DNA from 3 places in the Tigheibacillus halophilus genome. Region 2 is predicted to be linked to each of the others. Evidence: riboswitches for the same ligand, from Rfam matches in the RefSeq annotation. Region 2 holds a riboswitch; each other region holds the start of a gene.

Region 1 (4,270 bases), on a different contig from region 2:
ATTAATTTCGTGATTTTATCCTGCCAATTAATAAACCCACCGAGATTAGAATAATAATTGCCATTCCTTATTTTTTAATTGTAACAAACAATATATGCTATTGGAAACTGATAATACTTGGACCACAATTACATATAAATAACATTTTATGATAAAATAAATTACGTAATACTCTCGTTATAATAAAGATACTCATATTGAAGGAGATAAAATTTCATGCTTTCAAATATTGGTGTACCTGGGCTTATTTTGATCTTGGTAGTTGCATTAATCGTCTTTGGACCAAGTAAACTTCCGGAGATTGGCAAGTCTGTAGGACAAGCATTATCAGAGTTTAAAAAATCAGCACAGCAAATAATGAGCGATGAGAAAAAAGATAATGACGATAATGATTCAAAAGGCTAATGACAGGAATCAGGAATGGGGAGGGATTAGAATGAAGGAAAACAAACAATTGGATAAACACATCAATGAAAAAGACCAACTTGACAAAAGTGATTCTTTTACAGCTAATTTTTTTGTAATTGCTTTGTTTGCGGGACTTGTTATAGCCGGAATTGTGTTCTCTGGAGTAGCGAGTTAAGGTAGAAGTGAAAGCCCCTACATGAGTGAGGGCTTTTTTACTTTTATTAAACAATTGCGCCCGATAGTTGAAAAGGTCATATTCCAGACATTCCTGCAATTATAACAAAGGTAGTCCAAAGAAAACCACAAATTAATATAATAAATGTCGCTATCCCCAACATTGACAGTCCAAATATTAAATTTCCTTTCACGTTTACTTTCCTAGTAATTGCTACGACTATGAAAACTATACCCATCAACCAAATAAAATAAGTGAAAGCAACTCCAACCCAATACCAAGTCAAATCATTTCCCCAGTATGCCATACTTTGAAATGCACTACTCATTAAAAATACGCCTATTGCACATAACAGCGATAAAAACACAAAAAATTGTTTCGTTTTGATTAAGTTCATCTCATTTCCCCTTTTACTTATGCCATAAAATGGCCCAATTCTTGAATACTGATATGCAGCAAATGCTCCCGATTGTTTAAGATTTTCTTTTACCTGTTGCGAACATCCCAATGATTAAAATAATAATACCTATAACTCCTCCTAGGAAATAAGAAATATAAAAAGCCGAATCTCGTATTAAGCGAATTAAAAATGATCCGCCAAAACCAATGGTCACAATAATACCAATGGTCAATAGCAAACTCTTCATGGTTTCGCCTCCCCATTAAACACTGTTCAATAATCTGCCCTGTTTACGAATTATTAGTATTTAATTTACTGTATATCTTATATACAATGCTGCCAAAAGTAAACTTAATAATGAGATAATAATAGCAACTATTTGGCTGAATGTCTTAATTACTCCTGTCAGATGTAACTTATCATTAATCACATAATTCGCTAATTGAATTAAACCAAACACAATACCACCGAGACCGCCAACGCAAATAAGATCAAAATGACTTGTGATATCGTGAGTTTTCTTAATTTTTTTATGCTACCATCACTAATTGAAAAGCATATATAAGACAATGGAAGTAACAACAAGTACCAACTTGCATAACTAAATGCAATCTAAGAAATCCCAATTACTAAAAGTAGAATCCATCCGATTATGTTAAATGCTTTTCTGTTCATTTTTCCTTTCGACCTTTCCTTTCTAACCCTTATACAATCTAGCCCGTTAATTGAATAACCCTATATCACTTTTATCCTCAATAACTATATTCGACATTTAGCGATGAATTCCTGCATGAATCAAACATTCCACTCCAATGATTATAAATACGCGAAGGATGTTATTGCGGAATTGATGCAGATGCTTGACCACGAACCTTGTCGAGAGAATATCCTTACAAAGCATAGATCTAAAGCATTATAATCAAGCTGGTACATAAAACATTAAAAACAAATCGACTGAAAGGACGTGACTCAAAGTCACAGGTCTAAGGAACACGCTATGATGGCTGGGCTGCAGAATAGGAGTGAACATGCAGAAGTTAGACGCTGAATGGATGGAACTCATTATTACTGCGAAACAATTAGGGTTGAATAAAGAGGGTGTAAGAGAGTTTTTAAAAGAGAAGTTATACAATCACAATGAAGGATAGCCCCCACAGATGTGAAGGCTTGTTCTATTCCATCAATAGCAGAACCGAATAAGCATTTTAACAGAATATAAAAGAACAGCATTACTTTTATTTCTAGGGTATTAGTTTCTTCTATAAAACGGTATCTTTTCGTATTCAAAAACTTTATGTTTTTTTATTTTATATTCGTAGCTTTGTAATTTGTTTTCAGTTCGCAACACAACTCTGCCACCATATTTTTCTCCATGGGGTTCCTTAAAGTTATAGTTACCTTTTACTGATATGATATCTTTATCTTGATAGCCTTTTTCTTCTTTTAGATAGTTTAACATAATGTTTTCTACATCATTAATTTTTTTTGGATTACCATAAAAAATTAGAAGATAACCGCTCCGTATACTGAACACTAAGAGAATAATTGCTAAAATTGCAACTAATGTCTTTTTCATTTTATCACCTGAATTTTTTGTTTGTATCAAGTTAGCTTAAAAGAACTTGTTATAAATCTCCCTTACCAATTAGACCTTTTTTATATACCAATTTAGGCTTCGCGGACGAAAGATATACTCTACTGTTTAAAAAGTTATACGGTGGCCAAATTGTAAGTTTGCCTTCCATAGCAGCTTCTACTGGAAAAATCCCTTGTGTATGTAATGCATAAATTTGCCAAACAAGTTTAGAGCAATACGTGTAATGGTTATCTAATAAATTATTAGTTATTTTATATGGAACTTTCGCACCATCCCATGTTTTAGCAAAAGAAGCTGCATCTCTAGCTGCTTTTACGTTGCCAATTCTCACAACTTTAGTGGTGCTTCGATCTGAGAACCAAGATTTCAAATTATAGATTTTAGGAAAATATCCTGGACCTTTAGTTTCTAGGTATCTATTTTTATCCACCACAATCCCTGCATGTCCTAAAATACCGCTTGATGATGTATCACTTGTCACCAATATATCGCCAGGTTTTGCTTCTGTGCCATTGGGGTAATTATATGCCAATGCAGGGGTAACAAAACATGACAAAAAAACCACACAAAACAAAAGAATTCTTTTTCCCATTATTTTAGACTCCTTCTCTTAATAATATAGATAGATTTTCTGCTCTCCTTTCTGTTTTTCTAGGAACATTATTTTTTCTCACAAATCAAAATATAACATATAAAATAGAAACTGTATATTGGGAAAGTCAATGATGATGGAATCCATCATGAAAAAAATAGTCTAAAAGCACGTATTAGCTCGCTTATTTTTTGCCCTTTGAATGGTGAGCCCTCACTCATGTGAGGGCTATTTTATTTCACTCTTAATTTTTGACCAATCTTTATCAAATTCACGTCGGAAAGTTTATTCCAAGATTTTATCTGTGCTTGTGTGCTGCCATACTTAGCAGCCAGCCCCGACACTGTATCTCCTGACTTTACCACATGATATTTCTTAGCCGTTGCTTTCTTCTTGGGTGAAGATCCGGTTACTTTTATTTTTTGACCAGCGTATATCTTATTTGCATTCTTAATGCCATTTAAGCTGACCAGCTTGTTAACAGTAGTTCCATACTTTTTGGCAATACCGGACAGCGTGTCTCCCGATTTGATTATATAAGTTGATGCTTTGGCAGCAGGTTTTGAAGCTGCTTTCTTTGCTTTCAACTTCAATTTTTGTCCTACCTTGATAACATTTTTATTCTTAATCCTATTCCACTTAACCAGGTTGGCCACACTAACGCCAGACCTTGCAGCTATCTCGCTTAAGGTATCACCAGACTTTACCGTATATGTGGCACCAGTAATTTTATTGCTTACTTGCTTCGAACCGGTTTGTGTTTTAGGTTTGTCTACATGTTGGACAATCTCGCTCCACGCTCCAGGCGCTTTCTTAATATCGTTTCTATCAATGGCAACACCAGCTACAACAATGTCATTTTGGTATTGGTGCATGTGGATGAAACCAGCAATTCTGCCACCACTCCAAGCATAGGTTTGCCAATAATAGTCGCATAAGCCTTTAACAGCTTGGATGACATCAAAAGAGCCATACATACCCACCTTATAATCCTTTAAGGTTGCTTTTAAGGTTTTGACATAACTTTTAATTGCAGGCATATGCTTTTGCTCTGCCCCAAAATCTACAGCAAAATAAATAGCCGACCCTGTAGGCTGG
Region 2 (4,270 bases):
GGAAGCGTTCCATGTTTCAGAAAGCGGGGCCGGTCTTGTTACCGGTATTTTTATTATCGGGACGTTGATTGGACGCCTGGTTATCGGGCGGTTGATCACATCCGTCGGCAACAGAAAAATGTTATATTTTGGACTGTTATTTTTTATTTTGACCTCTCTGCTATATTTCATCCATGGCGGAATCACCCTTCTAATGATCACGCGTCTATTACACGGCATAGCACTCGGGGCGGCAAGTACAGCAACCGGAACCATCGTGGCGGAAGTACTGCCCGCAGAACGAAAAGGAGAAGGCATCGGCTATTACAGCATGAGTATCACGCTTGCAACAGCAATTGGTCCCTTCATCGGTCTTTATATGAGTCAGCATACGACTTATGAAGTGATTTTCAGTTTTTGTCTGGCATTAGCAATCATCAGTTTCATCATATCCTTATTCGCTAAAATACCAGTCGTGAAAAAAACGCCTCAATCTGCAGGAAGTATGAAGTTAAAGCTTTCAGACTTTATCGAGCCAAAAGCAATGCCGATCGCACTTGTTGTCATCATCATATCGCTTGGTTATGCCAGCGTCCTTTCTTTTATTAATTTTTATGCGATTGAAATCGACCTGGTAGACGCTGCAAGTCTGTTTTTCATTGTCTATGCAGTAGCAATCCTGGTATCACGTCCTTTCACAGGACGCTTAATGGATTTAAAAGGTGCCAACATGGTTATGTATCCAGCTTTCATTCTATTTGGAGCTGGTTTACTGCTGTTAAGCTCCGTGTCAAGCAGTATTCCTTTGTTATTAGCTGGAGCACTTATGGGCTTCGGGTTCGGTAATATGCAATCTACCACCCAAGCAATCGCAGTGAAGGTGACGCCCCCACATAGAGTCGGATTAGCAACGTCAACCTACTATATTGCGCTCGATGCTGGAATTGGATTTGGACCATACTTGTTAGGATACGTCATTCCATTAACTGGATATAGCAGTTTATATATCATCATGGGAATCATGGTCCTAGCTACAACGATTCTCTATTATTTCATGCATGGCAAAAAAGAACGTTCGCTTTCTGCAGATACGAGACTTCCCGTATCGGAAAGCAAAGCAAATTAAACAGAATACACTCTTCAATAATCAAAAATGCGGCGGTGAATGTGCTCACCTGCCGCATTTTTTTAATCCTCTCTACCATTGCACGTTCACTTGCACAGCTACAAATTCTTTCCTGCCCATTTCTTCAAAAACTAACATCTCCATGGATGGCATTATTGTTGACCAACATGTTGGAGAAAATTTTTTAGCTTTATAAAACGTGGGATGATATGCATATGCAAATGCTCGACGTCCTTGAATATCCCACTGTCTTGCATGAGAGTATTGCCATTCGTTTCAATAATGCTTTTAGGGCAATTGCTACTCGTTGAGATGCAAGAATAATCTGCGGCAAAATGCTCGAATTAACTTCATAGCACTCTTGATAATATTTTTTAGGCACAACAAGGCTATGCCCTTTGTTTATCGGATACCTATCCAAAAGCAACAAACATATTCATTCTCATGAGTGATATATGCTTCTTTTTTCTTGGTTATTTCACAAAAAATACAGGGTACCATCTGTTCTGCCTTCCCCTCCATTTTATTTGAGCATTATTCAGAAATCCTTCTCCATTGTCCTTATAGCATACTAGATTAAATTTTTTTCATAGCAATTGCATTCATGGACCCGCTCAAAATTAGATTTGACCCCTTCTTCCTTATCCTCCCCTGAATAATGAGCGAAGGCTTGTATAACCTTAAGTTGCGGATCGTTTACTTTAATTGCTTTATTGATTTCCTTATCACCAGCCATAAACACTTGTAAATAGGAGTAAACTTTATCAAAACCACTTTTTACATACCATTCATTAACCCATCGATCATCCCTAGTCCATGCTTCGAGATAGTTTAAACCTATTTCTTCGGCAATCTTTTCTGCTGTCTTTAATAATCTCGTTCCGATGGCCCTTCTCCGGTAATCAGGGTGAACAGCAATATGCCAAATCATTCCGCCGAGCCCTTCACCTTTTGTGCATATTGATTTTTCAGTTTTCTCGTATTCGATATCCAGTAAGCCAACAATTTGTTCATTTTCGATTGCGACTAATTCAATTGCTGGATTCTGGTATGTCTCTTTTTTATTTAGCACATGATCAAAATAGGCAGTGTCCAAAAATGAAAGTGTTCTGCATCGAACCCAGCCGATTTCATCTTTGGAGCGGTAAGGTCTTATCTCCACTTCAAGCCCCCCAAAATCTTTGATATTCATCCTAAACATGATCACTTTATATGAAATGTTATATTGCTGTACGTCGTTCTTTGTAGGCAAATGCTTATTGCAGCGATCACGTTTATTTCCGAATGTAATTGGTTCCACTTTTAATTCAAAATCCCCCCTTGGATAATGTGAAATCCAAAGGGGGAAGCCTTACAACTCTTCATTTAAAAAATCCCTTACATTTCCCTTGGTCAAACCGAGTTCTTTCGCTGCCAATATCAACATTACCCATTCTTCATCCAGTCCCTGCATAATCACTCCTGTCTGCAGCCCAGCCATCATAGGTATAAACCCTTAGATCTGTGACTTTGCGTATCAACCTTTCAGTTGACTTGCCTTTTAGTGTTCTATAGGACTATTTTATCACCTTTTTCTGTTTTTTTGATTAAAAACCTTCGACAAAGTTTGCAATTCACTGAAGGTTTCCATTTCTCGGCGATTATTCGCCACACCTATGCTATCAAAGGTTTTAGTGGTTAATCCAGCTAGGAGCGGTCGCTCAACATTTTATCTACATGAGATCTTTATACCTCTATGCTATACTGAAAAGAAAAAAGGTTGATAAAATATATGATGCCAAAAAGGCTATCTGATAGTATCGCTGATGATATAATGTCAATGATTGCTGTAGAAAAAAGATTCCTGCCTGGTGATAAGCTGCCAAACGAGAATGAACTATCCGAGGAACTGGATATAAGCAGAACCACACTTCGGGAGGCTATTCGCATATTAGTTACGAATGGCATTTTGGAGATCAGACGGGGAAAAGGCACCTATGTAAAAGAAGACATCGATGTAAATAATATAGAATCCTTCAGTTTTTTGGCAGACGCCAAAATAAATGCGAAGGACTTGTATGAAATGCGTTTGATTTTTGAACCGGAAGCTGCGTATTATGCAACGATTCGGGCAAGTGATACTGAATTGAAGCGTATTTTAGAATATGGAAGGCGAATAGAACAAAAAATAAAGCATAACGAGGATCGGACGGAATTAGAACAAAAATTCCATCAATCCATCGTTAAAGCTACCCATAATGAATTTATGGAAAAACTGATGCCGGTCATTTATCAAGCTATTGACAAGGGAGTCATATTATCCAATAAAAAAGAAATGGCCATCAAAGACACCATTAACGATCATAGCATGATGATGGATTTTATGAAAAATCGTAATCCTGAAGGTGCAAAAAGTGCAATGAAAATCCATATTTTGCATGCCATGAAAGAGTTAGGAATTGAATAACAATTCACTTTAAGACATCTTAGCAAGCTCTAAGATGTCTTTTTTGTCATACAACACTATTGACAGCAGACAACACACTATATAAAATACATTATACAAACAAAAAAGCAAGGGTGTGCGCAGATGAGAAGAAGTGATACGATTAAAATCGGGGTTGATCGTGCTCCCCACCGCAGTCTGTTATATGCAACTGGGAAAGTAAAAGCGAAAGATTTGGGAAAACCGTTTATTGGTGTCTGTAATTCTTATATTGATATTATCCCTGGACATGTGCATTTACGTGCATTTGCAGATGTCGTAAAAGAGGCAATCATCGAGGCCGGTGGCATTCCATTTGAATTCAATACCATTGGCGTTGATGATGGCATTGCAATGGGACACATTGGTATGCGCTACTCATTACCTAGTCGTGAACTAATTGCTGACAGTGCCGAAACTGTTATAAATGCGCATTGGTTTGACGGCGTATTTTATATTCCGAATTGTGACAAGATTACTCCTGGTATGTTAATGGCCGCTGCTCGTACAAATGTACCTTCCGTCTTTGTTTCTGGAGGACCTATGGAAGCCGGTAAAAGCTCGACTGGAAAACAACTTTCGCTTACGTCGGTTTTTGAAGGTGTCGGTGCTTATAAATCAGGTAAGATGACAGAAGAAGAATTTAACAATATCGAAAATAATGCATGTCCAACATGCGGATCTTGTTCAGGCATGTTCAC
Region 3 (4,270 bases), on a different contig from region 2:
ATATAATTGCCTGTTAATACTAGATTAGCAGAATACAATGTTTGAAACTTTCAATTATCACATGGCAATAATACTGTAAATGTTGCGTTGAGGATATTTCAATAATTAATAATTGAAACATCCACCGGAGAGAGAATGTAATTAACGTTTCCATATATTCACTCCTATCATGGTTAATTGAATTATTATTAACATTGTACCAGATTAGTTTATAATACCCCTTAGCATATTACACAAAAGAAATGGCCAATAGTGTAATGATTATGGCTGGTGTGCAGAAGGAACATTTTAATACAGAGGCTAGGTCTGAGGTTCCTTCCGCTCAAAAAAAGAGGCGATAAAATGCTTAATGAAGAAATAATAAAAAGAAATTTCCAGAAAAAGAAATACCTTCATTTTGATAAACGAATTGAATTTAAAAAGGTAGAAGACTATGTGTGTAATAGTGAAAACATTAGAACGCATAGTTTTTTACCTTTTATTCATTATGTGGATGAAACAGAGAGATTTACTGATGAGCCCAATCCAGAATTAGAAAATCGTCCAATTAAGAAAAAGCCCAGAGATATAATGTATGCAGGTCATCTAGACAATTACATATATAAGTATTACACCCTAGAACTTTATAAATCATATAATAATTGGATGAAAAATCATAAAATTGATCAATGTGCAACTGCATACAGAGATAATAAAAGAAACAAATCAAATATTGACTTTTCGGCAGAAGTTATAAATTCAATAATTAGTAATAAAGAGGCGTATATTCTAGTAGGGGACTTTACCAAATTTTTTGATAAAATTGATCATAAAATACTAAAGAAGAATTTAATTCGTGTCCTTGGCGGGAATGAATTAACAAAAGATTGGTATAACATATTTCGGTCAATCACAAAGTACGGCTACTATGAAAAAGATGAGATAAACAATATTCTTGGCTCGGATAACCATTTAAGAAAAAAAGGACAGTTTAGCTATTTTAAAAGTGTTAATCAGTTTCGAAAATTTCAGCGTAAAAAAAAGACGAACTATAATGAGAATAAATATGGAATACCGCAGGGGACTGCGCTTAGTGGTGTATTTGCAAATGTGTATGCAATCGAATTTGATTTAGAAATGAATAAAATAGTCGAGGAGTATAATGGACTATATAGAAGATATTCGGATGACTTTATAATAGTATTACCCAAGAAAATTTCATATGATAAATTTAATAAGATTACACAACAAATATTTGATTTTGCAGAGAAGAATAAAATCGTTATCCAGGATGAAAAGACTAATAGCTACGAATATTTCAGTGAGACTATAATTAATTTAATATCTGGAAAAAACTCACATTTAGATTACTTGGGATTTTTGTTTGATGGTAACACAGTGAAAATAAGAGGGAAAAGTCCTTATAAGTTTTATAGGAATGCTTCAATTATAATTAATAGGGCAAGACGTATACAATACAAAAAAGGATTAAAAAAAATACCTTATAGAAAAAGGATTTATCAGTTGTACACAGACATGGGGGCTGAACGTAAGCCTTATGGGAATTTCATATCATATGCAAAGAATGCACAAAGAATCTTTGATGATGTTTCGCCTAAAACGGATAATAAAATGTTGAGGCAAATAAAGAACAGAAAAGGAAAACTTGAAAAGAAAATGGGACTAAGAATTCATACAAAAATATAATTTTGTTTATAGGATAACTATAAAAGCAAGGCGTATGAAATAGATATTGCATGACTATCATGTAATTGTCAATGGAGTTTTACTATTGAGTTAATATCCTTATCCTTAAAAAAAGTATGCCTAATTTTGTTTCAATTGCTTTATAAAATCTGTGGATAAGTAGGCGTAACATACAAGTAGCATACAAAATCACCCGTAACCATTGATTCTACTACCTCCCTCAGTTCTCAAAACGTTAATATATCAACAGTTGAAGCCCTTATTCCATCTTTTGAAAAGGGCTTTTTTACTACTCAAAAATAGGCTCGTGACCATATTTAATTAATTTTCATGTATTCTTTGAATGTATTTGCTGTTTTTGTAGCAACAGATTGAGTGACGTGTGTATAAACGTTCATAGTGGTTTCTATTTCATTGTGGCTCAATCTATCCTACACTTCTTTGATTGATGCACCAGCTTCAAAAAGTATTGATGCATGAGTATGCCGTAGTCCGTGCACGGTAATCTTCCTTAGCTTATGTTTCTTAATGAAACTTTTCAATCCATCGTTTGGTGCTGCCAATCGTATAGGGCGTAGATCTCCCCTCGTTAACACATATTTGATTTTATCCCGAATTCCATCGGATAGGAATGCTTCTTTTTGCCTTACCTTCCATTTTTTCAACAGCCTAATTGTTTCGCAGTAATAATGAGCTCCATCCATTCAGCTTCTAACTTCTGCATGTTCACTCCTATTCTGCAGCCCAGCCATCATAGCGTTTGCCTTAGACCTGTGACTTTGCGTCACGACCTTTCAGTAGATTGGCCTATAATGTTTTATGTACCTAGCTTGATTATAATGCTTTAAATCTATACTTTGTAAGGCTATTCTTTCGACAAAGTTCGCGGTCAAGCATTCTGCATCAATTCCGCAACGATATCCTTCGATTTTTTATAATCATTGGAGTGGAATATTTGAATCATGCAGGAACTCCCCATTGAATGTAGAATATAGTATTGAGGGTAAAAGTGATATAAGGTTATCCAGATTGGAGCATATGAAAAGCCCAACCTAAAGGAATAAGTTAGGCTTCCGTTTATTTAAGGTTACTGTCTGGCATTATTCTGACAGGTTTTCGTTTTCTGTAAAACCCATTTCAGACCAATAGAAAACGCAATATAAATAGGCAGCGAATAAACATATTTCCAACTATGAAGAATGTATATGCCCATCCAAACGAAAAGTGGTTCAACAAGAAAAGTACCAAATAATGCAACAAAAATAGTTGCAACTATATACGGTTTCCATCTGGGAATAAATTGATAAAGAAACATGTTTATAATGGGTAATAGTGTAAGGTCAATGGTGATCTGCGGAAGTATCATTTGCACTACATTAAATCCATACGTCCACAAAACAAAGCTACTACCTATCAAATCTAGAGTTAATACAATGACCATAGACAGAAGTCCAACAGAAGAAATCTCCACCAGTCTTTTTTTATCAACTAATTTCCACCAAATAAACCAAGGTACAATACTGATAATAATTAGAAACCACCAATTGAAAGAAAATAGTACATGTTCCATCCAGTATGCGTAATTTGTCTCGTACAGGCTTCTTTGTGATTTCATGACATCTTGTATATCGACAGTCTTTGTGATTTGTATCATAAACGATCCTCCACTGGAATGTTCCAAGGGATTTTGAAGTAATAAATTATCAAAACAGTAAATACAAACGTCAACAAATAAGCAAACAGCGGTCTCTTATAATGTAAACGAAACATCAAAAACATCATGATAACAAAAAGCAATGACCACCCCAAATTCCACCCATGTTCATAAGTAATCAGGTTAAACAAACTACCAACCCATTCAGCACCAATGTAAATAAAAATCCATTTCAAATTATGGTAAATTTGTCCTTTCAAGTATTCTGGATAACGAGATAGAAATAAAATTGTCGTACATGGAAAAACAATAAATGTATATAACATATTTATGATGGGGACAGGAAGTCCAATATCGGATTCCATTTTCCATAAATGATAACCCGCGGTAAAAAAGAGATATAATAAATTCATTGTTGCTATGTATAACATTGTTGTGTGATATCGATAAAAACGCTCCCAATTCCAAAACTTCCATGAAGCAACGACAGCCCAGATAGTAATAGCAATGTGCATAGTTATTAATTCCTTCAATTGAATTTACTTTAGCGTGGTTAATTCTAGCATATAGTCTTATTCTAACCAATAAGGTCTTTTTAATGATCTACTATATCCGGGCGCAAATGTTGAATAAAATGTATTATTGATATAGGAGATAAGGATTACTGGAGCAAAGGCTATGGACGGGAGGCATTTAAGCTATTATTGGATTTCGCTTTCAAAGAGTTAAATTTGCATAAGGTATATCTACGTGTGTTTTCTTTCAATGATCGGGCAATAAAATTGTATCAGAGGCATGGGTTTGTTGAAGAAGGAAAATTGGAAGAACAGCTTTATCGAAATGGAAAGTGGCATGACATCATTTTTATGGGACTTTTAAAAAGAAACTACAAAGAATAAATTCATTACATATTCCCGCAATCGGAGCGCG

Evidence for each region. A riboswitch is a leader RNA that binds a small molecule or an ion and turns the genes downstream of it on or off. The one in region 2 is predicted to bind cyclic di-GMP.
Region 1: another riboswitch for cyclic di-GMP. It lies ahead of sinI (DNA-binding anti-repressor SinI); the one in region 2 lies ahead of ACFSMW_RS18110 (anti-repressor SinI family protein).
Region 3: another riboswitch for cyclic di-GMP. It lies ahead of ACFSMW_RS11180 (hypothetical protein); the one in region 2 lies ahead of ACFSMW_RS18110 (anti-repressor SinI family protein).

What each region holds. Positions count from the first base shown of each region.
Region 1 is NZ_JBHUIZ010000003.1:1,059,083-1,063,352, forward strand. It holds gene ACFSMW_RS05925 (twin-arginine translocase TatA/TatE family subunit) at 217-405, shown strand; gene ACFSMW_RS05930 (hypothetical protein) at 437-583, shown strand; gene ACFSMW_RS05935 (hypothetical protein) at 660-980, opposite strand; gene ACFSMW_RS05940 (hypothetical protein) at 1,057-1,230, opposite strand; cyclic di-GMP riboswitch class I at 1,918-2,000, shown strand; gene sinI (DNA-binding anti-repressor SinI) at 2,012-2,131, shown strand; gene ACFSMW_RS05950 (hypothetical protein) at 2,233-2,559, opposite strand; gene ACFSMW_RS05955 (YiiX/YebB-like N1pC/P60 family cysteine hydrolase) at 2,609-3,172, opposite strand; gene ACFSMW_RS05960 (LysM peptidoglycan-binding domain-containing protein) at 3,406-4,270, opposite strand, start outside.
Region 2 is NZ_JBHUIZ010000016.1:40,663-44,932, reverse strand. It holds gene ACFSMW_RS18125 (MFS transporter) at 1-1,105, shown strand, start outside; gene ACFSMW_RS18120 (hypothetical protein) at 1,296-1,487, opposite strand; gene ACFSMW_RS18115 (GNAT family N-acetyltransferase) at 1,677-2,297, opposite strand; gene ACFSMW_RS18110 (anti-repressor SinI family protein) at 2,457-2,588, opposite strand; cyclic di-GMP riboswitch class I at 2,569-2,653, opposite strand; gene ACFSMW_RS18105 (FadR/GntR family transcriptional regulator) at 2,877-3,551, shown strand; gene ilvD (dihydroxy-acid dehydratase) at 3,675-4,270, shown strand, end outside.
Region 3 is NZ_JBHUIZ010000010.1:28,529-32,798, reverse strand. It holds gene ACFSMW_RS11185 (reverse transcriptase domain-containing protein) at 343-1,686, shown strand; gene ACFSMW_RS11180 (hypothetical protein) at 2,118-2,390, opposite strand; cyclic di-GMP riboswitch class I at 2,422-2,504, opposite strand; gene ACFSMW_RS11175 (CBO0543 family protein) at 2,774-3,340, opposite strand; gene ACFSMW_RS11170 (CBO0543 family protein) at 3,337-3,855, opposite strand; partial or broken gene ACFSMW_RS11165 (GNAT family N-acetyltransferase) at 3,973-4,239, shown strand.